DNA from 2 places in the Streptomyces violaceus genome. Region 2 is predicted to be linked to the other one. Evidence: riboswitches for the same ligand, from Rfam matches in the RefSeq annotation. Region 2 holds a riboswitch; the other holds the start of a gene.
What was found. A riboswitch is a leader RNA that binds a small molecule or an ion and turns the genes downstream of it on or off. The one in region 2 is predicted to bind S-adenosylmethionine.
Positions count from the first base shown of each region.

Region 1: it holds a riboswitch for S-adenosylmethionine, as region 2 does, so the genes downstream of both, thrC (threonine synthase) here and OG542_RS29700 (aminotransferase class V-fold PLP-dependent enzyme) in region 2, are expected to answer to the same signal.

Region 1 covers NZ_CP107911.1:4,933,607-4,947,853, reverse strand. The annotation lists gene OG542_RS22385 (carboxylesterase/lipase family protein) at 1-1,531, opposite strand, end outside; gene OG542_RS22380 (NADH:flavin oxidoreductase) at 1,629-2,753, opposite strand; gene groL (chaperonin GroEL) at 2,933-4,558, opposite strand; gene OG542_RS22370 (cold-shock protein) at 4,891-5,094, opposite strand; gene OG542_RS22365 (ubiquitin-like small modifier protein 1) at 5,543-5,818, opposite strand; gene thrC (threonine synthase) at 5,922-7,208, opposite strand; SAM riboswitch class I at 7,227-7,383, opposite strand; gene OG542_RS22355 (glucosyl-3-phosphoglycerate synthase) at 7,539-8,483, shown strand; gene OG542_RS22350 (alpha,alpha-trehalose-phosphate synthase (UDP-forming)) at 8,557-9,951, shown strand; gene otsB (trehalose-phosphatase) at 9,948-10,799, shown strand; gene OG542_RS22340 (DUF3263 domain-containing protein) at 10,930-11,175, opposite strand; gene OG542_RS22335 (ABC transporter substrate-binding protein) at 11,209-12,462, opposite strand; gene OG542_RS22330 (ROK family protein) at 12,597-13,538, shown strand; gene nagA (N-acetylglucosamine-6-phosphate deacetylase) at 13,538-14,247, shown strand, end outside.
Region 2 covers NZ_CP107911.1:6,606,429-6,620,675, forward strand. The annotation lists gene qcrA (cytochrome bc1 complex Rieske iron-sulfur subunit) at 1-290, shown strand, start outside; gene qcrB (cytochrome bc1 complex cytochrome b subunit) at 287-1,909, shown strand; gene trpD (anthranilate phosphoribosyltransferase) at 2,035-3,099, shown strand; SAM riboswitch class IV at 3,174-3,290, shown strand; gene OG542_RS29700 (aminotransferase class V-fold PLP-dependent enzyme) at 3,425-4,807, shown strand; gene OG542_RS29705 (glycerate kinase) at 4,762-5,955, opposite strand; gene OG542_RS29710 (SLC13 family permease) at 5,965-7,380, opposite strand; gene OG542_RS29715 (response regulator transcription factor) at 7,541-8,200, opposite strand; gene OG542_RS29720 (sensor histidine kinase) at 8,197-9,708, opposite strand; gene OG542_RS29725 (small secreted hydrophilic protein) at 9,638-9,949, opposite strand; gene OG542_RS29730 (Lrp/AsnC family transcriptional regulator) at 10,038-10,319, opposite strand; gene OG542_RS29735 (rhomboid family intramembrane serine protease) at 10,316-11,068, opposite strand; gene OG542_RS29740 (hypothetical protein) at 11,228-11,467, shown strand; gene OG542_RS29745 (NYN domain-containing protein) at 11,507-12,856, shown strand; gene OG542_RS29750 (C40 family peptidase) at 13,105-14,145, shown strand.

The sequences.
Region 1 (14,247 bases), 1.7 Mb from region 2:
CGTAGCCCTCCCACAGCCGCCGCGAGGCCTCCTCCGGGTACGCCCTCACCACCGGCTCCGCGTCCAGCACCTGCACCAGCCGCTCCCCGTCGTCGTACGCCGGCCAGCCCGGGTCCCCCGTCCTCGCGAACGCCGTCCAGGACGAGCGGAAACGGGACGACAGCGCCTGGGCCTCGGCGGACGGCTCGGTGCCCGCGAACAGCAGGGCCCCGAGGTCCGCGCCGAACGTGCCGAACAGCAGCGGGATGTCCAGGCCGTGGCAGGCTCCGAGCGCACCGCCGCTGCCCGGGGCCGGCCAGGTCAGTTCGTAGACGTGGGCCCGGCCGCCACCCGCCGTCTGCGCCTCGGCCAGGTGCAGGGAGGGCATGTTGAACAGCCAGTCCGTCTGGACGCGTTCGTAGAGCTCGCCCGGGGAGGCGTCGGGGAAGGCGGCACGGTAGGCCTGCTCGCCGTCGGGGCCCGGGGCGAACAGGCGCAGGGCGGAGGTCGCCTGCTCGTCGGTGATCTGGCCCAGTCGGCCCGCCATGGCGATGAAGAGGCGGTACTCGTCGCGGTTGTGGCCGACGAGCAGGTCGATGTCCTTCGCCGAACCGGCCGCCAGCGCCTGATACGGGCTCGTCGGCAGCACCTCGCCGTCGACCACCGGAGAGAAGGGCGTGACCGTGGGCGCGGCCTGGCCCCAGCGGTCGATGTACTGGGGCATCTTGGCGCTCAGCGTCTCGCCCGCCGACGTCAGTCGGCGCGGGGCGATCGTCGAGAGGTCGGCGACCGTGGGGCGCAGCCCCAACTCGGCGGCGAGAGCGAGACCGATGTCACGGGCCAGTTCACCGGAGAAGAACGTCCCCGGCACGCTCTGCGCGATCGCCCGCCCGAACAGGCCGGTCGCACGCTCCATGGCCAGCAGGGAGGCGATCGATCCGGCGCCCGCCGACTCGCCGAAGACCGTGACCCGGTCGGAGTCGCCGCCGAACGCCTCGATGTTGTCCCGGACCCATTCGAGGGCGGCCACCTGGTCGAGCAGGCCGCGGTTGGCGGGGGCGCCCTCGATGAACGCGAAACCCTCCATGCCCACGCGGTAGTTGAGGGAGACGACCACCACATCACCGTCGGCCGCGATGTGCCGGGCGTCGTAGCCGGGGCTGCCGGTGTGGCCGAGCTTGTAGGCGCCGCCGTAGATCCACACCATCACCGGGCGGCGGGCGGCCGGGTCCGGTTCGGGGGTCCAGACGTTGACCGTGAGCCACTCGTCGCCCTCGGGTACGTCGAGCAGGCCCGGGCCGCCCAGGTTGCCTAGGTCCTGCGGGGGCGGTGGGCCGAAGGCGTAGGCGTCCCGTATGCCGTCCCAGGCGTGGGCGGGGCGCGGTGCCATGAAGCGGGCCTCGCCCACCGGGGGTGCGGCGAAGGGGATGCCGCGGAAGACGGCGAGTCCCTCCTCCCTTCGGCCGCGTACCGCACCGGCGGTGGTGCGCACCACCGGTGCGGGCTGATCGGAGGGGCCGTCGGTCGGCCGGTGGGACTCGGTCGTCGTCATCTGGGTCTCCTCACGGATGCCGGTGAACAGGCGCTCGGTCAGTGTCCTTGACTGACGCAAGCAAATCCAGGGCAGTCCGTGTGGCGGACCCGTGAGGTCAGCTGAGGGTCTTCAGCGCCGCCGGGTCGTACGGCGCCAGGTCCTCGAAGCGGCCGGCCAGCACCTTCTGCGCCCACTGCGGGTCCTGGAGCAGGGCGCGGCCGACGGCGACCATCTCGAACTCGTCGCGCTCGAAGCGGTCCAGGAGGTTGTCGAGGTCGCCCAGCTCGGCGCCCTGGCCCTGGAATGCCTTGATGAAGTCGCCGTTGAGGCCGACGGAGCCGACGGTGATGGCGGGCTTGCCGGTCAGCTTCTTGGTCCAGCCGGCCAGGTTGAGGTCGGAGTCGTCGAACTCGGGCACCCAGTAGCGGCGGGTGGAGGCGTGGAAGGCATCGACACCGGCGGCGGCCAGCGGGGTCAGGATGGCCTCCAGCTCCTCGGGCGTCTCGGCGAGGCGGGCGTCGTAGGCCTCCTGCTTCCACTGCGAGTAGCGGAAGATGACGGGGAAGTCGGGGGAGACAGTCTCGCGGACGGCCGCGACGATCTCCTCCGACAGCTTGGCACGGGCGACCCGGTCGCCGCCGTAGGAGTCGGTGCGGCGGTTCGTGCCCTCCCAGAGGAACTGGTCGAGCAGGTAGCCGTGGGCGCCGTGCAGCTCGACACCGTCGAAGCCGATGCGCTCGGCGGCGGCCGCGGCCTCAGCGAACGCGCCGATGACGGCGTCGATGTCGGCCTGGGTCATGGCCTTGCCGGTGGGCTCCGAAGCGCCGATGCGCAGACCCGAGGGGCCGACGGCCGGGGCGTCCGCGACCGGCGGCTCACCCTGGTTGCGGACCATGCCGATGTGCCACAGCTGCGGCACGATCGTGCCGCCCGCGGCGTGCACCGCCTCGGCGACCTTCGCCCAGCCCGCGAGCTGCTCCTCGCCGTGGAACCGCGGCACGCGGTCGCTCTGCCCGGCCGACTCGTGCCCGACGTAGGTGCCCTCGGTGACGATCAGGCCGACTCCGGCCGCGGCACGGCGGGAGTAGTACGAGATGACGTCCTCGCCGGGGACCCCGCCGGGGGAGAACATGCGCGTCATCGGTGCCATCGCGATGCGGTTCGGGACGGTCAGACCGTTGAGCATGACGGGCCGGGACAGGATTTCGGCCGCGCGGGAGGCGGAGGCGGCGACGGTCACGTGGGGACTCCTTGGATACCAGACAGTATGTGCATGCGCATGGGACGTAGGCGTCAACGGCCTGGCCCGCACACGGCATCCCGTCCGCGCTGTGATCCCGAACACGCCCGAGGGCGGCACCCCCTGTTTCCAGGGGGTGCCGCCCTCGGTACTGAAGGACGGTGATCGACCAGGGTCGATCAGAAGTCCATGTCACCGCCCGGCATGCCGCCGCCGGCCGGGGCAGCGCCCGCCTTCTCCGGCTTGTCGGCGATGACGGCCTCGGTGGTGAGGAACAGCGCGGCGATGGAGGCGGCGTTCTGCAGCGCGGAACGGGTCACCTTCGCCGGGTCGATGATGCCCTCGGCGATCATGTCGACGTACTCACCGGTCGCGGCGTTCAGGCCGTGGCCGACCTGGAGGTTGCGGACCTTCTCCACGACGACGCCGCCCTCGAGACCACCGTTGACGGCGATCTGCTTCAGCGGGGCCTCGAGCGCGAGCTTCACGGCGTTGGCGCCGGTCGCCTCGTCACCCTCGAGGTCCAGCTTCTCGAAGACGCTGGAGGCCTGGATGAGGGCCACGCCACCACCGGCGACGATGCCCTCCTCGACGGCCGCCTTGGCGTTGCGCACGGCGTCCTCGATGCGGTGCTTGCGCTCCTTGAGCTCCACCTCGGTGGCGGCACCGGCCTTGATGACGGCCACGCCGCCGGCGAGCTTCGCCAGGCGCTCCTGGAGCTTCTCGCGGTCGTAGTCCGAGTCGCTGTTCTCGATCTCGGCGCGGATCTGGTTGACCCGGCCCTGGACCTGGTCGGCGGAGCCGGCACCGTCGACGATGGTGGTCTCGTCCTTGGTGATGACGACCTTGCGGGCCTTGCCCAGCAGGTCGACCGTGGCGTTCTCCAGCTTGAGGCCGACCTCCTCGGAGATCACCTCGCCGCCGGTGAGGATGCCGATGTCCTGCAGCATCGCCTTGCGGCGGTCACCGAAGCCCGGGGCCTTGACGGCGACGGACTTGAAGGTGCCACGGATCTTGTTGACGACCAGGGTCGACAGGGCCTCGCCCTCGACGTCCTCGGCGATGATCAGCAGCGGCTTGCCCGACTGCATGACCTTCTCCAGGAGCGGGAGCAGGTCCTTGACGTTGGAGATCTTGGAGTTCGCGATCAGGATGTACGGGTCGTCGAGGACGGCCTCCATACGCTCCATGTCGGTCGCGAAGTACGCCGAGATGTAGCCCTTGTCGAAGCGCATACCCTCGGTGAGCTCCAGCTCCAGACCGAAGGTCTGGGACTCCTCGACGGTGATGACGCCTTCCTTGCCGACCTTGTCCATGGCCTCGGCGATGAGCTCGCCGATCTGGGTGTCGGCGGCGGAGATGGAGGCCGTGGAAGCGATCTGCTCCTTGGTCTCGACGTCCTTCGCCTGCTCCAGCAGGGCGGCGGAGACGGCCTCGACGGCGCGCTCGATACCGCGCTTGAGGGCCATCGGGTTGGCGCCGGCGGCTACGTTGCGCAGGCCCTCCTTGACCAGGGCCTGGGCGAGAACGGTCGCGGTGGTCGTACCGTCACCGGCGACGTCGTCCGTCTTCTTGGCGACTTCCTTGACCAGCTCGGCGCCGATCTTCTCGTACGGGTCCTCGAGCTCGATCTCCTTGGCGATGGAGACACCATCGTTGGTGATCGTGGGGGCGCCCCACTTCTTCTCGAGGACGACGTTGCGGCCCTTGGGGCCGAGCGTCACCTTCACGGCGTCCGCGAGCTGGTTCATGCCGCGCTCGAGGCCGCGCCGCGCCTCCTCGTCGAACGCGATGATCTTGGCCATGTGAAGTGGTCCCTCCAGGACTGGGGGTGATTACTTCGGACCGCGCCCGCGCCCGCGACGGACGGCTCGCCAGCCTCGTGGTTCCTTCCCACCCGGCCTGCGGGCCTCACCGACCCGGTCCTTACGTTGTCACTCTCACCTTCAGAGTGCTAACGCAATGATTAGCACTCGGGCATGGCGAGTGCAAGCGCCTCCCGGGGATCGGGCAGGGCCGTCAGCCGCCCGCGAACACCGCCGGGCGGGCCCTTCGAGCAGGCCGAAGGGCCCGCACCCCGGGGGGTACGGGCCCTTCAGAGAAGACCTGCCGCTTGCGGTTTGTCGTGGTCGCGCGTTCAGGCAGCGACGCGAACCATGTCGGCCTGTGGACCCTTCTGGCCCTGCGAGATCTCGAACTCGACCCGCTGACCCTCTTCAAGGGTGCGGTAGCCGTCCATCTGAATCGCGCTGTAGTGGACGAAAACATCCGCACCACCGTCGACCGCGATGAAGCCGTACCCCTTCTCCGCGTTGAACCACTTGACGGTGCCCTGAGCCATGCCTAACTCCCCTATTACTGGCCCTTGCACAGACCCGCACTTCGCGGATCCGGGTCAGACCTCACCCCCCACGGATTGGGGGCGTGCGCCGGAACGCGTCGACCGCGGCCGAATGTATCTGTCCAACTGCCCTCTGCAACAGGTCAATCGGACGAGAATTCTGGACGCGCAGGATCCGGAATGTGGGGAGAATTCGCCTGACTTCAGGGCAAGTCGGGCCACGCAAAGGGAACAAAAGCCACAAAAGACGCACACACTTTGGCTACATCTTGTCGGGCGCGCGGCAGGAATTCAGGGTGCCCGATCAGGGGATCGGGATCGCGTTCCCCAACTGTACCGCGCTCAACCACACAGAATTGCCCCCTCCGTTTCTCTCACGGAGGGGGCAATTCGATGAACTCTCAGTGACGGCCGTTACCGATGGTAATAATCAAGCCGGTCGACCGGTTCAGCCGCCGGCGACGGCCGGAATGATCGACACACCGGCACCGTCCGGCGTCGCCGTCTCAAGACCCTGCTCGAACCGCACGTCGTCGTCATTGACGTACACGTTGACGAACCGGCGCAGCTTGCCCTGGTCGTCCAGCACCCGGGCGGCGATCCCGGTGTGGTTCTTCTCCAGATCGGAGATGACCTCCCCGAGGGTCGCCCCCTCGGCAGTCACCTCGGCCTTGCCGCCGGTGTAGGTACGCAGGATGGTCGGGATGCGAACGGTGACGCTCATCGGAATATGACCTCCGGTTTCGATTGAAGCTACGGCTGGGGCGCGTCCCAAGGGGCGCGGGGAACTGCGCGACCAGCCCCCACGGGCCCGCAGCAAGCAACGGTCAGGCGAGCCCGGCATCCCGGAACGAATCCAGGTTGGGCCGAATGGTCGCGGTGAGCCCCGTGCCCGCCACCGCGTCCAGCGTCTTCAGACCATCGCCCGTGTTCAGGACAACCGTGGTCTTGGCAGGGTCGAGCAGCCCGCTCTCCAGCAGCTTCTTCGCCACGCCCACCGTCACACCACCGGCGGTCTCCGCGAAGACACCCTCGGTCCGCGCGAGCAGCTTGATCGCCTCGACGACCTGCTCGTCGTTCACGTCCTCCACCGCACCACCCGTACGGCGGGCGATGTCGAGCACGTACGGACCGTCCGCCGGGTTGCCGATCGCCAGCGACTTGGCGATGGTGTCCGGCTTCTGGGGACGTACGACGTCATGGCCGGCCTTGTACGCCGTCGACACCGGCGAGCAGCCCTCGGCCTGCGCGCCGAAGATCTTGTACGGCTTGTCCTCGACCAGACCGAGCTTGATCAGCTCCTGCAGACCCTTGTCGATCTTCGTGAGCTGCGAGCCGGAGGCGATCGGCACCACGAGCTGGTCCGGCAGCCGCCAGCCGAGCTGCTCGCAGATCTCGTACGCCAGCGTCTTGGAGCCCTCGGCGTAGTACGGCCGCAGGTTGACGTTGACGAAGCCCCAGCCCTCGCCGGCCGGGTCGCCGATCAGCTCGGAGCAGAAGCGGTTCACGTCGTCGTAGTTGCCCTCGATGCCGACGAGCTCGCCGCCGTAGATCGCGGCCATGACGACCTTGCCCTGCTCCAGGTCGTGCGGGATGAACACGCAGGAGCGGAAGCCGGCCCGGGCCGCGGCGGCACCCACCGCACCGGCGAGGTTGCCGGTGGAGGAGCAGGACAGGGTGGTGAAGCCGAAGGCGCGGGCGGCCTCCAGGGCCTGGGCGACGACGCGGTCCTTGAAGGAGTGCGTCGGGTTGCCGGAGTCGTCCTTGACGAAGAGCTTTCCGGCGTCGACGCCGAGCTCACGGGCCAGGTTGTCGGCCTTGACGAGCGCGGTCCAGCCGGGGTTGATGTTCGGCTTGTCCGCCACGTCGGCCGGGACCGGCAGCAGCGGGGCGTAGCGCCAGATGTTCGCGGGTCCCGCTTCGATGCGCTTGCGGAGCTCTTCGGTGTCGTAGGCCGAGAAGTCGTAGGCGATCTCCAGCGGGCCGAAACACTCCTCGCACGCGAAGACCGGGCCGAGGGGGACGCGGTGACCGCACTCGCGGCAGCTCAGCGCGGCGGCGGGGCCGAGGTCTACGGTGGATTCAGTGGTGCTTGCAACAGTCTGCGCAGCCATGTGAGGCGAGGCCCTTTCTCCTCATCTTCCTCACGACGCATCTCGCCGTGAGACGGATTTGGCACCTTCCCGAGCCGGGAGCCTCGCGCATGTGGTCGACAGTGACCTACGAGTACCGACTGGAGGGTTGCCGGGGCTTCAACGGGCCGTGTCCCTCTGCCCCTCTGGATGAGCTGTATTCGGTTGTCGACGCAGGTTGACCCCGGACATGCGATGGTCACCCGCGTTGTTCAAGACTGTAACCGACGACCAGGACAGTTGAGATAGTCGTCCGAACCGCGAGATGGCTCACAGTCCGTCCCGCCGAGAGTACGCAGAGGAGCCGCCACGGTGCTGGAAGAAGTCGAGCGCTGGCTGAGCACCCGTTCCTGGTCCGCGACCGATCGCCCCCTCCACCAGATACTCGCCGCCAAGCAGCGCACGGGGCAGACGGTCAGTGTCGTGCTGCCCGCGCTCAACGAGGAGGAGACGGTCGGCGACATCGCGGCCGTCATCCGCCACGACCTGATGCGGCAGGTGCCGCTCGTCGACGAGCTCGTCGTCGTCGACTCCGGCTCGACCGACCGTACGTCGGAGGTGGCCGCGGCGGCGGGCGCGACGGTGGTGCACCGGGACGGGATACTGCCGCGCCTGCCCGCGGTGCCCGGCAAGGGCGAGGTGCTGTGGCGCTCGCTGCTCGCCACGCGCGGGGACATCGTCTGTTTCGTCGACGCGGACCTGAGGGACTTCTCGTCCGATTTCGTCTCCGGGATCGTGGGCCCGTTGCTCACCGACCCGGACGTGGACCTGGTGAAGGCCATGTACGACCGTCCGCTCGGCGGTGCGCCCGGGCAGGGCGGCCGGGTCACCGAGCTGATGGCGCGCCCGCTGCTGAACATGCACTGGCCGCAGCTCGCCGGCTTCGTGCAGCCGCTCGGCGGCGAGTACGCGGCCCGCCGCTCGCTGCTGGAGCAGCTGCCGTTCCCCGTCGGGTACGGCGTCGAGCTGGGCATGCTGGTCGACGCCCTGCATCTGGCGGGCCTGGACGCCCTCGCCCAGGTCGACGTCGGGGTGCGCAAGCACCGGCACCAGGACGGACAGGCGCTGGGCCGGATGGCCGCCGCGATCTACCGCACGGCCCAGCTGCGGCTGGCCCGCGGGCATCTGATCCGGCCGTCCCTGACGCAGTTCGAGCGGGGCGGGGACGGCTTCGAGCCGCGGACGTACTCCGTGGACACCGAGGAGCGCCCGCCGATGGTGGAGATCGCCGAGTATCAGGAGCGAAAGGCCGCCTGACCGGTGCTGTTTTCGGCCGGGTACGGCAGGTCCGTACGTTTGAGCGTTTCCGGGCCGGGCTAGGTTGAGGCTTATGGCTTCTACGAACGGTGCTGCACAGGTGCTGGTGGCCTCCAACCGGGGCCCGGTCTCGTACACGGTGGGCGAGGACGGTTCGCTGAACGCCAAGCGCGGCGGCGGCGGACTGGTCTCGGGGCTCTCCGCGATCGGCTCGGACGCGGACGCGCTGTGGGTCTGCTCGGCGCTGTCCGACGGCGACCGCGAGGCCGTCCGGCGCGGAGTCGGCGAGCAGGGCGTGCGGATGCTGGACGTCCCGGCCGACGTGCACGCCGACGCGTACAACGGCGTCGCCAACTCGGTGCTGTGGTTCGTCCACCACATGCTGTACCAGACACCGCTGGAGCCGGTCTTCGACGCGGAGTTCCGGCGGCAGTGGACGTCGTACGAGAGGTACAACCGGGCGTTCGCCGAGGCGCTGGCCGAGGAGGCGGCGCGGGGTGCGACGGTCGTGGTGCAGGACTACCACCTGACGCTGGTGCCGGGCATGCTCCGCGAGCTGCGGCCGGACCTGAGGATCGGGCACTTCTCGCACACGCCGTGGGCACCGCCCGAGTACTTCCGGATGCTGCCGGACGACGTGGCCGGGCAGGTGCTGCGCGGCATGCTGGGCGCGGACCGGCTGGGCTTTCTCACGCGGCGCTGGGCGGACGCGTTCGTCGCGTGCGCCGAGCGGTTCGCCGGCGGGCTCGGGGGCACGCGGGTCGGCGTGCACGGGCTGGGGGCCGACGCGGACTTCCTGCGGCAGCGGTCGCACGAGAAGGACGTCGAGGAGCGGATGGCCGCGCTGCGCGAGGAGATCGGCGAGGGCCGCCGCACCATCGTCCGGGTCGACCGCACCGAGCTGTCGAAGAACATCGTGCGCGGCCTGCTGGCGTACCGCACGCTGCTCGACTCCCACGCCGAGTGGCGCGAGCGCGTGGTGCACGTGGCCTTCGCGTACCCCTCACGGCAGGACCTCGCGGTGTACCGGGAGTACACGGCTGAGGTGCAGCGGGTCTCGGAGGAGATCAACGCCGAGTACGGGACGCCGGGGTGGACCCCGGTCGTACTCAACCTCAAGGACGACTTCGCGCGCTCCCTGGCCGCGTACCGGCTGGCCGACGTCGCGCTCGTGAACCCCATCCGCGACGGCATGAACCTCGTCGCCAAGGAGGTCCCGGTCGTCTCCGACGCGGGCTGCGCGCTGGTGCTGTCGCGGGAGGCCGGGGCGTACGAGGAGCTGGGCGAGGACGCGATCACGGTGAACCCGTACGACGTGACCGGCACGGCGGCGGCCCTGCACGAGGCGCTCTCGATGCGCCCGGAGGAACGCGCCGAGCGCACCAAGCGGCTGGCAGCGGCGGCGACCGCGCTGCCGCCGGCGCAGTGGTTCCTGGACCAGCTCGACGCGCTGAGGGCCGAGCGGTGACGAACGGTCATACGGATCACGGACTTCCGGCGCCTGCCACAAAGGCCGGACAGGAGGGTCTGGACGCTCTCCTCGCCCGCCCGGGCAAGGCGCTGATCGGTCTCGACCTCGACGGGACGCTCGCGCCGATCGTGGCCGATCCGGAGAAGGCCCGGGCCCACCCCGAGGCGGTGTCCGCGCTGGCGGCCCTCGCGCCGAAGGTGGCCGCCGTGGCGGTGATCACCGGCCGGCCCGCCGAGGTCGCCGTGCGCAACGGCGGGTTCGCGGATGTTCCGGGGCTGGAGCACCTCGTCGTACTCGGCCACTACGGCGCCGAGCGGTGGGACGCCCGTACCGGCGAGATCAGCGCCCCCGCCCCGCATCCCGGAGTCGAGGGCGTCCGCACGGAACTGCCCGAGCTCCTCGAACGGCTCGGCGCGTCGCAGGGGACCTGGATCGAGGAGAAGGGCCGGGCGGTGGCCGTGCACACCCGCCGGGCCGCCGACCCGCAGGCCACCCTGGACCTGCTGCGCGAGCCGCTCACCGGCCTGGCCGGCCGCCACGGCCTGATCGTCGAGCCCGGCCGCATGGTCCTCGAACTCCGCCCGCCCGGCATGGACAAGGGCGTCGCCCTGAGCGAGTTCGCCCGCGAGATCGGCGCCGGGTCCGTCCTCTACGCCGGCGACGACCTGGGCGACCTGCCCGCCTACTCCGCCGTGGACCGGCTCCGCTCCGACGGCACCCCGGGCCTGCTGGTCTGCAGCGGCAGCGACGAGGTGACCGAACTCCGCGAGCGAGCGGACCTGGTGGTGGACGGCCCGGAGGGCGTTGTACGCCTGCTGGGGGCGCTGGCGGACCGGCTCTCCTGAACACCCTGGTCAGGAGCGGTGGTGCACGCCCCCAGGGGCGCGGGGCTGTATCGATTTGCGGCTCCGCCGCGCGGGCGCGACCAGCCACGACGCACCCGCACCCCGCGACGGCCGGACTACCCCACGATCCTCATCGTTCCGCCCGGCGCCGTTCCCGAACCCGCCGCAGCCGGTTCACCGTCACCGGGTCGTGGGCAAGGGCCCTGGGATCATCCAGCAGGGCGTTGAGGAGCTGGAAGTAGCGCACAGGGGCGAGCCCCAGCTCCTCCCGCACGGCCCGTTCCTTCGCGCCGGGGCCGGGGAAGCTCCGGCGTTCGAGCGCGAGGATGTCCCGCTCCCGGCGCCCGAGCCCCCGCTCACCCGTGTCCTCGTCCATGCCAGGCACCGTAGCGCCCGCCACCGACAGCGCCTACTCCGCGTTCTCCGCCCGGGACGCCTCCGCCTGAAGCTGGCCCAGGACGGCCGACGGGCTGCCGCCGGGGGCGACGGCCTTGCCGATCCGCTGCTTGATCTCGGCGCTGACGTCGGCCCACGAGGTCTTGCCGACCGGGTAGAGCTCGGAGGTCAGCAGCTCCTCCAGGAACGGCCTGAGGTGCCGGTCCTGGTCGGAGGCGGCCATGGTCCCGGACGCGGAGGTGGTGACCGGCAGCAGGTCGTACTCGCGGGAGAAGGACAGCACGTTCTTCTCGCTGTAGACGAAGTCGAGGAAGTCGCCCACCTGGTCGCGGTGGCCGTTCTTGCGGAAGGCCGTCATCCAGTCGGCGACACCGAGCGTGGACTTGCTCGTGCCTTCCTTGCCCGGCGTCGGCACCATGCCGTACTTGACGCCCTGCTTCGCGGCGATGTTCATCAGCGACGGGTGCCCGTTGACCATGCCGACCTCGCCCTTGGCGAAGGCGGCGAACGCATCGGCCCGGTCGAGCTCCCCGGGCGCGACCGGCCCGGTCAGGCCCTTGCCGACCAGTTCGGTCTTCAGCCAGGAGAAGGTGTCGACGTTCTCCGGGGCGTCGATGCCGTAGCTGTCGACGGTGTCGGTGTAGCCGCCCCCGCCGCTGAGCATCCACTGCATGGTCTCGGCCTGCGCCTCCTCCGGGCCGAGGGGCAGCGCGTACGGGGTCGTCACGCCCTCCGCCTTGAGCGCCTCGGCGTCGGCGGCCAGGTCGTCCCAGGTCTTGGGCGGGGTGATGCCGGCCTCGGAGAAGAGGGTCTTGTTGTAGAAGAGCACACGCGTGGAGGAGGCGAACGGCATGCCGTACTGCACGCCCTTCACCTGCCCCGCGGAGGCCAGCTGGCCTACGAAGTCGGCCTGCACGGGTATGGAGAGCAGGTCGTCGGCCTTGTAGAGCTGGTTCTGGGCCGCGTAACCGGCGTACGAGCCGATCTGCGCCATGTCCGGCGGGTCACCGGCGGCGACCATCTCCCTGACCTTGCGGTCGACGTCGTTCCAGGAGTAGACGCTGACGTCGATCTTCACCCCGGGGTGCTCGGCCTCGTACTCCTCGACGAGCTTGTCCCAGTACTTCTGGGAGCTGTTGGCCTTGCTGTCGCCGTAGTCGGCGGCGACCAGCTTCAGGGTCACGTCGGGCGAGCCGCCCGTCACGCCGCAGCCGCCGAGGACCGCCGTCATGCCCAGTGCGGACACCGCCGCGATCGTTCCTGCCATCCGCCGCCGCTGCACCGCTGCACTTCCCCAACCCTGGCGTCACCGCCACCGAAAACTTTTCGATATTCGGAATAAGGTCTACACCACGTGAGTGGACTAGACCTCTTGCGGGTCCCCGGGTCACACTGTGTTCCGTGAGACATGTCATCGCCCTCGACGTGGGCGGCACCGGAATGAAGGCCGCTCTGGCCGGGCCAGGGGGCGAGGTGCTGCACCGGTCCCGCCGGGCCACCGGCCGCGACCAGGGCCCGGACGCCGTGGTCGCGGGCATCCTCGACTTCGTCACCGAGCTGCACGCCTACGGCGCCGAGCACTTCGGCCCGCCCGCGGCCGCCGCCGGCGTGGTCGTGCCCGGCATCGTCGACGAGGCGCGGGGCGTCGCCGTCTACGCGGCGAACCTCGGCTGGCGCGACGTCCCCCTGCGCGACCTGCTGGCGGAACGGCTGGGCGTCCCGGTCGCCCTCGGCCACGACGTGCGCACCGGCGCCCTCGCCGAGGGCCGGGTCGGCGCGGGCCGCGGCGCCGACCGGTTCCTGTTCGTGGCGCTGGGCACCGGTATCGCGGGCGGTATCGGCGTCGAGGGCCGGGTCGAGTCGGGCGCACACGGCTTCGCGGGTGAGATCGGCCACATCGTCGTACGGCCTCAAGGGGCCCCGTGCCCGTGCGGGCAGCGCGGCTGCCTGGAGCGCTTCGCGTCGGCGGCGGCCGTGAGCGAGGCCTGGGCCAAGGCCTCCGGCGCCCCGGCCGCGGACGCGGCCGACTGCGCGAAGGCCGTCGAATGCGGCGACCCACGCGCCCGGGCGGTCTGGCAGCAGGCCATCGACGCCCTCGCCGACGGCCTGGTCACGGCCCTCACCCTGCTGGACCCCCGCACTCTGATCATCGGCGGCGGGCTGGCGGAGGCCGGAGAAACGCTGTTCGCACCCCTGCGGGAGGCCGTCCGCCACCGCATCACCTTCCAGAAACAGCCGTCGATCGTCCCCGCCGCGCTGGGGGACGGTGCCGGCTGCCTGGGGGCGGGCCTGCTCGCCTGGGATCTCCTCGACCGGACCGACCGTACGGAGGTAACGCCCTGATGGCAGCCCACCCAGGGGCGCGGGGAACTGCGCGACCAGCCCCCACACACCCGCATCCCGCGACGACCGGACAGCCCACGGTCCTGTCCGGCGCGACCGTCGTCCTCCCCACGGAAACGGTCAACAACGGCCAGGTAGCCATCCACGGCACCCGCATCACCACCACAGCCCCGGAAAACGCAACGGTCATCGACGTAACCGGCCACTACGTCATCCCCGGCTTCGTCGACCTCCACAACCACGGCGGAGGCGGAGCCTCCTTCACCTCCGGCTCCGCCGAGGACCTCCTCAAGGGCATCCACACCCACCGCCTGCACGGCACGACCACCCTGGTCGCCTCCACCGTCACCGGCGACCTGGACTTCCTCACCGGGCGCGCCGGCCTGCTCAGCGAGCTCGCCGAGCAAGGCGAGATCGCCGGCGTCCACTTCGAGGGCCCGTTCATCTCCCCCTGCCGCAAGGGCGCCCACGCCGAAAACCTCCTGCGCGACCCGCACCCCGCGGACGTCCGCAAGCTGATCGACGCGGCCCGGGGCCAGGCGAGGATGGTCACGCTGGCCACCGAACTCCCCGGCGGCCTTGACTCCGTACGCCTCCTGGCCGAACAGGGCGTGATCGCGGCGATCGGCCACACGGACGCGACCTACGAGCAGACGGTCGAGGCCATCGACGCGGGCGCGACGGTCGCCACCCACCTCTTCAACGCGAT
Region 2 (14,247 bases):
ACATCAAGGACAAGCGCGAGCTCGAGTGGTCGCACGAGGGCATCGTCGCGTACTCGAAGATCTGCACCCACGTCGGTTGCCCGATCTCCCTGTACGAGCAGCAGACGCACCACGTGCTCTGCCCCTGCCACCAGTCCACCTTCGACCTCTCCGACGGTGCCCGAGTGATCTTCGGTCCCGCCGGTCACGCCCTGCCGCAGCTCCGCATCGGCGTGAACGACGAGGGCTACCTCGAGGCGCGCGGCGACTTCGAAGAGCCCGTCGGCCCTGCTTTCTGGGAGCGCGGATGAGCACTGCACAAGAACGACGCAAGGCGCCCGCGGGTGAGCGGGTCGCCGACTGGGCCGACGGCCGCCTCGGGATCTACTCCCTGGCCAAGGCCAACATGCGCAAGATCTTCCCGGACCACTGGTCCTTCATGCTGGGTGAGATCTGCCTCTACAGCTTCATCATCATCATCCTCACGGGTGTGTATCTGACGCTGTTCTTCCACCCGTCGATGAACGAGGTGGAGTACCACGGCAGTTACGTCCCGCTCCAGGGGCAGCTGATGTCGGAGGCGTTCGCCTCCACCCTGGACATCAGCTTCGACGTCCGCGGCGGTCTGCTGATCCGGCAGATCCACCACTGGGCGGCGATCATCTTCCTCGCCGGCATGTTCGTGCACATGATGCGCGTCTTCTTCACCGGCGCGTTCCGCAAGCCGCGTGAGATCAACTGGATGTTCGGCTTCCTGCTGTTCGTCCTGGGCATGTTCACCGGTTTCACCGGCTACTCGCTCCCGGACGACCTGCTCTCCGGCACCGGTGTCCGCTTCACGCAGGGCGCGATCCTGTCCGTGCCGATCGTGGGCACGTACATCTCGATGTTCCTGTTCGGCGGGGAGTTCCCGGGCACCGACTTCGTCGCCCGGTTCTACTCGATCCACATCCTGCTGCTGCCGGGCATCATGCTCGGGCTCGTGGTCGGCCACCTGATCCTGGTCTTCTACCACAAGCACACCCAGTTCGCGGGTCCCGGACGGACCAACAAGAACGTCGTCGGCATGCCGCTGCTGCCGGTCTACATGGCCAAGGCCGGAGGCTTCTTCTTCCTGGTCTTCGGTGTCATCTCGGCCCTCGCCGGCATCGCGACGATCAACCCGATCTGGGTCCTGGGCCCCTACCGTCCCGACCAGGTGTCGACCGGCGCCCAGCCCGACTGGTACATGGGCTTCGCCGAGGGCCTGATCCGTGCGATGCCGGGCTGGGAGGTCAACTTCTGGGGTCACACGCTCGTCCTGGGCGTGTTCATCCCGCTGGTGCTCTTCGGTGTCTTCCTCGGGATCATCGCCCTCTACCCGTTCATCGAGTCGTGGGTCACCGGGGACAAGCGCGAGCACCACATCCTGGACCGGCCGCGCAACGCCCCGACCCGTACCGGTGTCGGTGTCGCGTGGGTCACCGGTTACATCATCATGCTGATCGGCGGTGGCAACGACATCGTCGCCACGCACTTCCATCTGTCGATCAACACGGTCACCTGGTTCGTCCGGATCGGGTTCTTCCTCGGACCGGTCGTCGCGTTCATCGTCACCAAGCGCATCTGCCTCGGCCTGCAGCGCCGGGACAAGGAGAAGGTGCTGCACGGCCGCGAGTCGGGCATCATCAAGCGCCTTCCGCACGGTGAGTTCATCGAGGTGCACGAGCCGCTCAGCCAGGAGCAGATGTACACGCTCACCGCGCACGAGCAGTACCAGCCGGCCGAGATCGGCCCGACGGTCGACGAGAACGGTGTCGAGCGCAAGGTGAAGGGCTCCGAGAAGCTGCGCGCCAAGCTCAGCGAGTCCTACTACGGCGAGGGGGCCCAGATCCCCAAGCCCACCGCCGAGGAGTACCGGGAGATCACGAGCGGCCACGGCCACCACTGATCACTGCTTCGCCACGCCACAGAAGGGCCTCGTCCGGTGTTCGGACGGGGCCCTTCGTGGTGCCCGGGGCTGGATAGGGTGGGACCACTGCTTTTACGCGACGTACGACGACCCAGGAGCGGCTGATGAGCGCTGTGACCCCCGCTGGAGGCGACACCGCGGCGGGCCGCTCCTGGCCCGCCCTGCTGAACGGCCTGCTGGACGGCAGGCACCTGAGCGCGGACGACACCGCCTGGGCGATGGACCTGATCATGCGCGGCGAGGCGACCGAGGCGCAGATCGCGGGCTTCGTGGTGGCCCTGCGGGCCAAGGGCGAGACGGTCGAGGAGATCAACGGCCTCGTCCGGACGATGTACGAGCACGCGAACGTGATCGAGGTGCCCGGGGCGACGGTCGACATCGTCGGCACGGGCGGTGACGGCGCCAAGACGGTCAACATCTCCACGATGTCCTCGATCGTCGTCGCCGGCACGGGCGCGAAGGTCGTCAAGCACGGCAACCGGGCCGCGTCCTCGGCGTCCGGGGCCTCCGACGTGCTGGAGAAGCTCGGGGTCAATCTGGAGCTCCCCCTGCACCGGGTCGCGGAGGTCGCCGAGGAGGCCGGGATCACCTTCTGCTTCGCGGTGAAGTTCCACCCGGCCCTGCGCCACGCGGGCGCCGCTCGCGGCCAGCTGGGCATCCGTACGGTCTTCAACGCGCTCGGCCCGCTGACCAACCCGGCCCGGGTGCGGTCCCAGGCCGTCGGCGTGGCGGACCCGCGCATGGCGCCGATCGTGGCGGGCGTCTTCGCCGAGCGCGGCAACTCCTCCCTGGTCTTCCGGGGCGACGACGGCCTGGACGAACTGACCACCACGGCCACGTCCCGGGTGTGGATCGTCCGGGACGGCACGGTGACCGAGGAGCCCTTCGACCCGCGTGACGTGGGCCTCGAACTGGTCCCCGTGGAGGCCCTGCGCGGCGCGGACGCCTCCTACAACGCCGAGGTCGCCCGCCGCCTGCTGGAGGGCGAGACCGGGCCGGTCCGCGACGCGGTCCTGCTGAACTCGGCGGCCGCGCTGGTGGCTCTGGAGCCGACGGCGGCACCCCTGGCCGACCAGGTCCGTGCCGGGATGGCGAAGGCGGCGGAGTCGATCGACTCGGGGGCGGCGAAGCGGACCCTGGAGCGCTGGGTGGCCGCGAGCAACACCTAGCGGATCCCGTACGGCGTCCCGCGATCCGGACTCGGGTTGCGGGACGCCGATCTTTTCGCGTACTTTCCTGATCAGGTCATGAGTGACAGTCACAAGGCCCCGGCCGACTGTCCGGCAACCCTCCGTCCGTGGCGGGGTGCCCCGGGTGAAGACCGGGCCGCAGGCAGCGAGGTCTGTGGCAAGCGCGTGACGAGGAGTCTCCCGTGAACCAGCGAATGCGATAGGGCCGCAGAGCCCCGCCTCCGCACCCCCTTCTTCCTTCACCCCCGCTTGTAGCCGTGCGTGCTCGCGGGCGGATTCCACCTGCCTTCACGGGAGTTCACCCATGTCCGTCTCCACCGCTGTCGCCGATCAGTCCGTTTGTGCCTCGCTGCCCGTTCTCGGCCGGGATGTCACCGTGCCGCTCGTGACCGGGGGCGAGGTCACCTACGCCGCGCTCGACTACGCCGCCAGCGCCCCGGCGCTCCAGCGCGTCTGGGACGACGTCGCCGCCTACGCGCCGTACTACGGCAGCGTCCACCGCGGTGCCGGGTACCTGTCCCAGCTGTCGACCGACCTCTTCGAGAACGCCCGGCGGACCGTCGCGGAGTTCCTCGGCTGCCGGGACGGTGACCAGGTGGTGTTCACGCGGTCCACCACCGACTCCCTGAACCTCCTCGCCGCCGCGCTCCCGGCCGACTGCCAGGTCTTCGTCTTCGAGACCGAGCACCACGCCTCCCTGCTGCCGTGGCGGAACGCGCGCGTCACCTACCTCGACGCCCCGAGCAGCCCGCGGCAGGCCGTCGAGACCCTGGAGCGCGCCCTCGCCGACCGGACTGTGCCGATTGAGGGGGACTACGGACCGGCCCTCGTCTGCGTCACCGGCGCCTCGAACGTCACCGGCGAGCTGTGGCCCGTACGGGAACTCGCGGCGGCCGCGCACGCCCACGGCGCCCGGATCGTGCTGGACGCCGCCCAGCTGGCCCCGCACCACCCGGTGTCCGTCGCGGACCTCGACGTCGACTGGGTCGCCTTCTCCGGGCACAAGCTGTACGCGCCGTTCGGTTCCGGGGTCCTGGCCGGGCGCGCCGACTGGCTGCGGGAGGCGGACCCCTACCTCGCGGGCGGCGGTGCCTCGCGGAAGGTGGCGCGGCGCAGCGACGGCGGCGTCGACGTGGAGTGGCACGAGAGCGCCGCCCGTCACGAGGCCGGCTCCCCGAACGTCATCGGCGCCTACTCCATCGCCTCCGCCTGCACGGCGCTCACCGAGGCCGGGTTCGACAACCTGGTCGCGCGCGAGCAGTACCTGATCGAGAAGGTGCGTACGGGCCTCGCCGAGGTGCCCGAGGTCCGGATCCTCTCCCTCTTCGGTGACGACGCCCCGCGGGTCGGCGTCATCTCCTTCGTCGTCGAGGGCTGGAACAGCTCCCACTTCGCCGCCGCCCTCTCCGCCGAGTACGGCATCGGGGTGCGGGACGGGCTGTTCTGCGCCCACCCCCTCCTCCGGACGCTGCTGGGCAGCGACCCGCAGACCCAGGGCGAGTGCGGCGCACCGGAGGCGGCTCCCGGCGAGAAGTCCCTCAACGCCATCCGGGTGAGCTTCGGCGCGGGCACGCCCGACGAGCACGTCGAGCGGTTCGTCGACGCCGTGCGGGAGCTGGTCCAGGACGGCGCGCGGTGGAACTACCGCACGGAGGACGGCCGTTGCGTCCCGGACACCTCCGCGTGAGCCGGTAGCCGGGCACCCAGCAGGATCATTCCCAGGGCGCGTTCGGTCGCGTCCGTGAGGAGTTCGGAGGCCCGCACCAGGGCCTCCGCCAGGGCCATCGGCGCCGGCAGGATGCCGCTGAACGCGTCCACGCCCGGCACCTCGTGCGCGCCCTCACCGAGCGTGCCCGCCAGGGCCAGCACAGGACGGCCGTAGAGCTTGGCCCGGCGGGCCACCTCGGCCGGGACCTTGCCGCGCGGTGTCTGGTGGTCCAGGGCGCCCTCGGCGGTGACGACCAGGTCGGCGCGGGCGAGGCGGGTGTCCAGGTCGAGATGGTCCAGCAGCACGTCGAAGCGGGGGAGGAGACGGGCGCCGAGGGCGGCGAGGCCGGCTCCCAGACCGCCGGAGGCTCCGGTTCCGGGACCGGAGCGGAGGTCGGTGTCCGGGACGGCGACATCGCGGGTGAGGACGAAGGCCCAGTTCTCCAGGCCGGCCGACAGCTCCTCGACCTGGACGGGCGTCGCGCCCTTCTGTGGGCCGAAGACCCGGGCGACGCCCCGCTCGCCGCACAGCACGTTGTAGGGGTTGCAGGCGACGAGGAGCTCCACGTCGGTGAGGCGGGTGTCCAGGCCGGTCGGGTCGATGCGGTGCAGGCGCGTCAGCTCCCGGCCTCCGGCGGGGAGTTCCTCGCCCTGCTCGTCCAGGAGGCGGGCCCCGAGCGCCTGGAGCGCGCCCGCGCCGCCGTCCGAGGTGCCCGAGTCGCCGCAGCCGACGAGGATCCGCCTCATGCCCCGGTCGAGCGCGGAGCGGATCAGTTCGCCGACGCCGTACGTGGTGGTGGCGCCCGGGTCGCGCAGGTCGCGCGGGACGAGGGAGAGGCCCGCGACCGCCGCCATCTCCACCACCGCCGTGTCCCCGGAGCCCAGCAGGGCGAAGTGGGCGCTGATGGTCTCCCCGATCGGGCCGGTGGCGGGCACGGTGACGAGCCGGCCCCCGGTCGCGGCGGCCAGGGCGACCGCCGTGCCCTCGCCGCCGTCCACCAGCGGGACGAGGTCGATCTCGGCGTCGGGCAGGACACGGCGGACACCCGCGGCGATGGCGTCGGCCGCCGCCTCCGCGGACAGGGACTCCTTGAAACCGCTGGGGGCTACGACGACACGGGTCAGCATGAGGGCTCCTTAACGGGTGACGGACACGCCGAGCAGCGGCCACACCGCGACGGCGAAGAGCAGGACCAGCGCGGCGGTCAGCGGGGCCAGGAAGGCGGACAGCCGCAGCAGGTCGCGCGGGGTGTAGGTGGGCGTGCCGGGGATCTGCGCGAAGAGCGTGACCGGCTTGGCCGAGGCGGGCAGGGTGTGGCAGAAGCCCGCGGCGGCGGTGGAGGCGAGTGCGGCGGCGACCGGGTTGACCCCGACGCCGAGGGCGGCGGCCACGACCAGCGGGACCAGGACCGACGAACGCGCCGAGCGGGACTGCAGGACCAGGTGGGCCGCCGTACTGACGGCGATCACGATCACCAGGAACACCACCGGCGATTCGCCCGTCGGCAGCCCGGAGACCAGCCACTTCGCCGCTCCCGAGTCGGCGAGCGCGACGCCCATCGCCATCGTCGCCGCCATGAACAGCAGCAGCGACCAGGGGACGGTCTTCAGCGCGTCCTTCAGACGGACGGTGCCGAGTGCGGGCGAGGAGGCGATGACCGCGCCGATCAGCGCGACCAGCGCGGGCGGCACCCGGTGCAGCGGCTCACTGCACCACAACAGCACCACCGTGGCGAGGAGCAGGGTGCAGCGCTTCTCGGCCTGGCTCCAGGGGCCGGTCACCGGCTGCTCGCTGTGCTCCTGGATCTGCTCCGGGGTGATACTGACGGGGCCGCGGCGGACCGCCCGGCGGGTCGTCGTCAGCATCACCAGCTCGGCGGCCAGATGGGACGAGGCCACGGCCAGCGGCAGGCCCAGCAGCAGCCACTCCGTGAAGCCGATGTGCTGCCCGGTCGTCTCCCACAGCACCGACACGGTGATCAGATGTGCGCCCGCGCCGATCAGTGTCGCCACCGCCGACAGAAGGATCACGGTCGGAAACAGCAACGCCAGCATCACGACCAGTCGCTTCCGGTCGGCGAGGACCTTGGCGAGGGCGAGGAACACCGGCAGCGCGAGCGCGGCCCGGCCCGAGGTGGCGGGCACCGCGAACGCCGTGACGACCAGGGCGGCCGTCGTGAGGTGCACGAGCTGCCGTACGGTCCGTGCCCCGCTGACCAGGAACACCGCCGCCCGGCCCGCGAGCCCGGTCCGGCTCACCGCGGCCGCCAGCACGAACGCGCAGATCAACAGCCACACCGTCGCATCGCCGAGCGTGCCGAACAGCGTGTCGCTGCTGATCACCCCGGTCACCGTGAGCGCGAGTCCGGCGCCCAGCGCGATATAGGTGTCGTCGATCGACGTCCCGATCCAGGCACAGGTCGCGAAGACGAACACGGCGAGCGTGAAACGGGCGTCCGCACCGAGCTCGGGGAAGTTGCCGGGGACAGCGAGCAGCGCACACAGGGACAGGGCCCCGCACAGGGCGGTGGCGGAGCGCAGATTCAGGGTCACGCCATCGACGATCGGCGAGAGCGGTGAGCCCTCCATGAGCCTCACATGAAGGAGTTTTCACACGCCTTCAGGGGCGCGGGGCTGTATCAATATGCGGCTCCGCCGCGTGGGCGCGAACAACCACAACGAACCCGCACCTCGCAACGGCGCCCGAGTGGCACTACGGCAACCGATACCCCATCCCCCGCACCGTCTCCACCCGCTCCGCCCCCAGCTTCTTCCGCAGCGTCCGCACATACACATCCACGATGTTGGACCCCGGATCGAAGTCGTACCCCCACACATGCGACAGGATCTGCTCCCGCGACAGCACCTGCCCGGGATGCCGCAGGAACAGCTCCAGCAGCACGAACTCACGCGCCGTCAGATCGACCGTCCGCTCCCCGGAACGGGCCCGGCGCGTGCGCAGGTCCAGGCTCAGGGAGCCCGACCTGAGCACCGTCACCTCCGGCGCCCGCGCCGCCGTACGGAGCCTCAGCCGTACCCGGGCGAGCAGCTCCTCGAAGCGGAACGGCTTGGTCATCCAGTCGTCGGCACCGCCCTCCAGGCCGGCCACCGTGTCCCGTACGGAGTCCCGCGCGGTCAGCACGATCACCGGTACCGACACCCGCGCCTCGCGCAGCTCGCGCAGGATCGTGAAGCCGTCCCGGCCGGGCAGCCCGATGTCCAGGACGACGAGGTCGAAGCCGCCGGTCAGGGCGTACTCGTATCCCGCGTCGCCGTCGGTGACGACGGTCGTGGTGAAGCCGTTGGAGCGCAGGCCCTTCTCCACGAAGGAGGCGATGCGCTCCTCGTCCTCGACGATGAGGATGCGGTTCACGTGGGGTCCCCTTCCGGTGCCCGGGGTGCGTGCAGAACGAGGGCGAAGCCGGCGCCGCCACCGGGCGTTTCGTAGAGCCGAACCCGGCCCCGGTGGCCCTCGGCGATCGCCTTGACGATGGACAGCCCGAGGCCGGCGCCGGAGCCCCGGGCGCCGCGGCGGGACGTGCCGCGCCGGAAGCGTTCGAAGATCACCTCGGTGTCCTGGGGCTGCACACCGGGCCCGGAGTCGGCGACGTACAGCTCCAGCTCCGGGCCGTCGGTGCGGGAGCCGATGCGGATGGTCTGGCCGGTCGTGGTGTGCTGCACGGCGTTCTGCGCGAGCTGCACCATGGCCTGGGTGATCCGCTGCGGATCCAGCTCGGCCTCCAGATCGGCGACGCCGGTGAGCTGCCAGTCGCGGTCGCCCAGGGTGCGGGCCTTGACGTAGACGTCGGCGGTGAGTTCGGCGACCTGGACCGGCTCCGGGGTGACGAAGTCGGGGCGTTCGGCCTTGGCGAGCAGCAGCAGGTCCTCGACGATGCGGCTCATCCGGTCCAGCTCGTCGGTGACCAGCCGGACCGTCTCCTCGCGTTCGGCCGGGTCGTCACCCATGAGTTCCAGATGGCCGCGCACGATGGTGATGGGGGTACGCAGTTCGTGCCCCGCGTCGTCGACGAACTCGCGCTGGGCGGCGAAGGCCCGCTCCAGCCGGTCGAGCATGCCGTTGAACGTCTCGGCGAGGGCGGCTATGTCGTCGTTGCCGTGCACCGGGATCCGGCGGGTGAGGCCCTGCTCGGTGAGCTGAGCCGCCGCGGTGCGCACCACCCGCACCGGTTTGAGGATCCGCCCGGCGACCGCCCAGGCGATGCCGACGGTCAGCAGCAGGGCGACCCCGGAGATGACGAGCAGCGTGCGGAACATGTCGTTCACCCGCGCCTGCTCGCGTTCCGGGTGGAAGGCGACGACGAATGCGGCGTCCGGCTCCCGGCCCTGCCGGGACACGGTGACCTTCGCCCAGCGGATCTCGCCCTGCGGCCGCTGGAGCACCCCGGAGGACTCGGGCGAGTCGAAGACGGCGCGCTTGGCGCCGGGATCCCGGTGCAGGGGCAGGGCGACGGGCAGGTCGTGCTGCTGGCGGATCTGCCGGGGGCCGCTCCCCGCCCGGCCGACCAGGCCGATCAGCTCCTCGTCCGCGTCGGGGTACTGCCGTTCCAGGAACACCGTCAGCAGCCGGTTCGCGTCGGTGAACGGGCGGCCCGTCTGCGGATCCCCGCCCCGTTCCTCGAAGTTGGCGAACTCGCCGGTCTCCTGGGTGAGCAGGCGGTTGATCCGGTTGTCGACGTCCCGCAGCAGGAACGAGCGGGTGGTCATGGCCACCGAGGCGAGTGCGACCGCCATCACGAGCAGCAGCCAGAGCAGGATGCGGACCCGGGCGGAGACGCGCCGCCGGCCGGGGTCAGTTGTCGGAGCCGGGTCCGTCGTCACCCGGTCCGTCGTCTCCGTCGCCCTGCCCGCGGTCGTCGTCATCATCGTCACTCGCTGAGCTGTCGGTCACCGGAGGCCGCGAGACGACCTCGTCGTCCGGCGTGGGCTTCGGGCTGGGGTCGAGCGTGGAGGTGGGGGTCGGTGTGCTGCTGTCCAGCTCCACCCGCTGGGACGGGACCTTGGGCGACTGAGGGCTGTCCGCGAGGGCGTAACTGGTCGCGGCGATGCCCAGCGGGATCAGCACGACCGCGGAGAGGGCGGCCATACGACGGGAGAATGCCATGGGCCTGATCCTGCGGACGGAACCCGGAGCGAATGATGAACCCCGGATGAAGAACTCTTCATCCGGAGCCCGGAAGGCTGGACAGGCCCTAGTTGTCCAGCCCGATCGAGAACGCCGCCTCCAGGTCGTGCTGCGAGTAGGTACGGAACGCCACGTGCGTGTCCGTGCCCTCCACGCCGGGGATCTTGCTGATCCGGCCGGGGATGACCTCGGCGAGGTCCTCGTGCTGCTTCACCCGGACCATCGCGATGAGGTCGTAGGTGCCCGTGACGGAGAAGACCTCGCTGACGCTGTCCAGCGCCGCGATCGACTCCGCGATCTCGGGGATCCGGTCCACGCTGGTCTTGATGAGGACGATCGCGGTGATCACGGCTGGTTCTCTCCCTCGGGGGCCGGAGCAGGGGCGGTCTTCACTCTAGTGGGGCCGGTGGGACGGCCGTAGCGGACCGAGGCGTAGCAGAAGCCCAGACCGAAGCCGACCAGGTGGGCGAGGTAGGCCACCCCGGGCCCGTCCGGGGCCCGCCCCGCCGCCAGCCACTGCAGCGCCGCCCAGAACGGCAGCACGACCCAGGCCGGGAAGCGCACCGGCAGGAAGAAGAGGAACGGCAGGAGACTGGTCACCCGGGCACGGGGGAACAGGTACAGGAACGCGCCGAGGACCGCCGAGATCGCCCCGGAGGCACCGACCAGGGGCTGCTCGGAGTCCGCGTTGGCGACGGCGTACCCGAGCAGGGCCAGGTAGCCGCAGCCGATGTAGAAGAGGGTGAACTGCACCCGCCCCATCCGTTCCTCGGTCATCGCCCCGAAGACGTAGAGGAAGAGCATGTTGCCGAGCAGGTGCACCCAGGTGCCGTGGACGAAGAGCGCCGTCGCCGGGGTGAGGGCCGACCCGGGGGATGCCTCGAACAGTTCTGCGGGGATCACGCCCCAATGCCGGAAGTAGGCCCGCTGAGCGGCGAGCAGATCGTCACCCGAGCCGTACGCCGGGCCGATGCCCGAGGCGGGCCCGGCCAGGAAGACCGTGCAGCACAGGGCGATCAGTGAGTACGTCACCGGCGCCGACGCCCCCCTGATCGATCCGCTCACCCGGCCGATCGACGCGCTCCACTTGCTGATCATGGATACAGAGCATGACGTAACCGGACGCAACCGCCCAGACCGCCTCGCCGCCATGGACACGCAGGCGACGATGACCCAGCAGGCCGTAGGGTTACGAGCCACACGCACCGGGGAAGCCCGTGGCGTCACGGACACTAGAAGGAAAGAGAACAGGCCACGATGACGGTTCCCCTGCCGACCGCCGAGACGCGGTGGCGCTGCACCCTCTGCGGCAACCTCACGCGCTTCGACGTGACCCGCTCGTCGAAGGTCGTCGAGTACGTCCACCTCGACCTGGCCGGAGAGGCGAAGGTCGAGGAGCGCGAGGTGCTCAGTGAGACCATCGAGTCGGTGCGCTGCCGCTGGTGCAACGCGGTGGACCAGGTGGAACTCGTGGACAGGCCGGGCGCCGGCTCCTGAGGGGAGCAGGGCCCCCGCACAGGCATTGGGGTGTGACGGATGGTGGAGACCGCAGGCGGGGGGCCGGGCGACGGCGCCGCCGAGGTGCTCGACCGTCCGCTGCCCGACGGCGTGCGCCGCAAGGTCGTGCAGATCGTCTCCGACGGCTTCGGATCGCTGACGGTCGGCGAGCTGCCCGCACAGCTCAGGCAGTACGCCCGGTTCGCCCCGAACCGCAGAGCCAAGTTCGCCGGCAACGCCATGGCCTCCGCGCTGGAGACCGACCCGCTGTTCCGGCAGCGCATCGGTGAGAAGCTCAGAGAGGCCCAGCCGGAACTCGCCGGCGCCCTCGACTCAGGCTCTCCGCCCCCGGCCGCGGACCCGCTCGACGTGGCGGCCGCGGCCTACGTTCTGCGGCCGACGGACTGGGTGAAGCTGGTGACCGCCGCCGGCGAGGAGGCCCAGCGGGCCGACGCCGAGCGCGCCGACGAGGAGAGCCGGGCCGAGCTGGAGCGGCTGCGCGCCGAGCTGGCCCGGGCCCGTGACCACACCAGGGCCGAGACCGAGCGGCTGCGCACGGAGCTGGAATCGGCCAAGAGGGAATCCGAGTCGCTGCACCGCAAGCTCCGCGCCGCCCTCAGTGACGTCAAGCGCGGCGAGGCCGCCCTGCGCAAGGCGCACGGCGAGATCGAGGCCGTCCGCGCCGAGGGGCACGCCCAGGTGTCCGCCGCCGAGAGCGAGGCCCGGCGGCTCAAGGCCCGGCTGGGGGAGACCGAGGCGGCCCTGGAGGCCACGCGCCGGGCGGCCCGCGAAGGCCGCAGCGTCGAGGACATGCGGGTCCGGCTGCTGCTGGACACCCTGCTGGACGCCACTCAGGGGCTCCGGCGCGAACTGGCCCTGCCGCCGGTGTCGGTACGGCCCGCCGAGACCGTGGACGCCGTCGAGCCCGGCCGGATGTCCCCGAAGGACATCGCCGCCCGCGCGCTCTCCGAGAACGACCCGCAGGTCCTCGACCAACTGCTGGCGCTGCCGCAGGCCCATCTGGTCGTCGACGGCTACAACGTCACCAAGACCGGCTATCCGCAGATGCCGCTGGAGAAGCAGCGCCTCAGGCTGCTGGGGCAGCTCTCGCAACTGGCGGCGCAGAGCGGCGCCGAGGTGACGTGCGTCTTCGACGGGGCCGAACTGGCCGCGCCGGTCCTGCTGGCGCCGCCGCGCGGGGTACGGGTGCTGTTCTCGAAGCCGGGCGTCACCGCCGACGAGCTCATCCGTCAACTCGTGCGCGCCGAACCACCCGGAAGGCCGGTCATCGTGGCCTCCACCGACCGGGAGGTCGCCGACGGGGTGGCCCGGGCCGGCGCCCGCCCGGTGGCCTCGGCGATGCTCCTGAAGCGTCTTTCGCGGGGCTAGGCATCCGTACGGGCGATGCGTAACGTCCGGGCGTGATGCCCGAATTGATGAGACCTGTGGGCCACGTTAAGTCAAGTGAGTCTCACCGCCTGTGAGTCCAGGGGAAAAGTTGGCTCACTGTGATGCAATTTTTCATCTGAGGATTTGAACTGATCACAGGAAGGTCACTAGGGTCAGGCTCCGAAACCTCCGCTCGGGTGATCACTCATCGGGAGAGACGGCGGAGGGGGCAGAAGGAGCTTTCACCCGTGGCGTCCCACCGTCGTCCGAAGCAGCCGAGCCGCGCACGTGTGACCGTGCTGACCACCGCCGCCGCCGCTGCCGTCGCCTTCAGCTCGCAGGCCGCCAACGCGGCCCCCAGCGAGAAGCCGAGCAAGGACGAGGTCAAGGCGAAGGTCGACAAGCTCTACGAAGAGGCGGAGCAGGCCACCGAGAAGTACAACGGGGCCAAGGAGAAGCAGGAGAAGCTCCAGAAGGAGATCTCCACCATCCAGGACAACGTCGCCCGCGGCCAGGAGGAGCTCAACGAGCTCCGCGACAGCCTGGGCCTCGCGGCCGCGTCGCAGTACCGCACCGGCTCCATCGACCCCTCGGTCCAGCTCTTCCTCTCCTCGAACCCGGACGACTACCTCGACAAGGCATCCACGCTCGACCAGTTGAGCAGCCAGCAGGTCGAGGCGCTGAAGAAGGTCCAGGAGAAGCAGCGCGAACTCGCCCAGGAGCGCGCCGAGGCCTCCGAGAAGCTCAAGGACCTCGCCTCCACCCGCACCGAACTCGGCAAGAAGAAGAAGGAAGTCCAGGGCAAGCTCGGCTCCGCTCAGAAGCTGCTCAACAGCCTCACCGCCGCCGAGAAGCAGGCGCTCGCCGCCGAGGAGGACCGCGCCAGCCGCGACAGCGCGCGCGACGCCCTCACCGGTAACGTCCCGCCGGGTTCCGGCCGGGCCGCCGCGGCCTTCGCCTTCGCCCAGAGCCAGCTCGGCAAGCCCTACGTCTACGGCGCCACCGGCATGAGCTCCTACGACTGCTCCGGCCTCACCTCCCGGGCGTACGCCGCGGCCGGCGTGCAGATCCCGCGCACCTCCGAGGCCCAGACCGGGGCCGGCACCAAGATCTCCTCGGTCAGCCAGCTCAAGGTCGGCGACCTGGTCTTCTTCTTCAACGACCTGCACCACGTCGGCCTCTACGCCGGCAACGGGCAGATCATCCACGCCCCGCGCACCGGCACGGTCGTCCGCTACGAGTCGATGGACACCATCGGCGGTCCGTTCATGTTCGGCGTCCGCGTCTGACGTCTTCAAGATCAGGACTCCGTGTCCGCCGTTCGGGGGAATCACGTAAGCCTCGAGTAAGCCCACGCCCCGCCGGTGACCTGCGTCAGCGGCGGGGCGTCG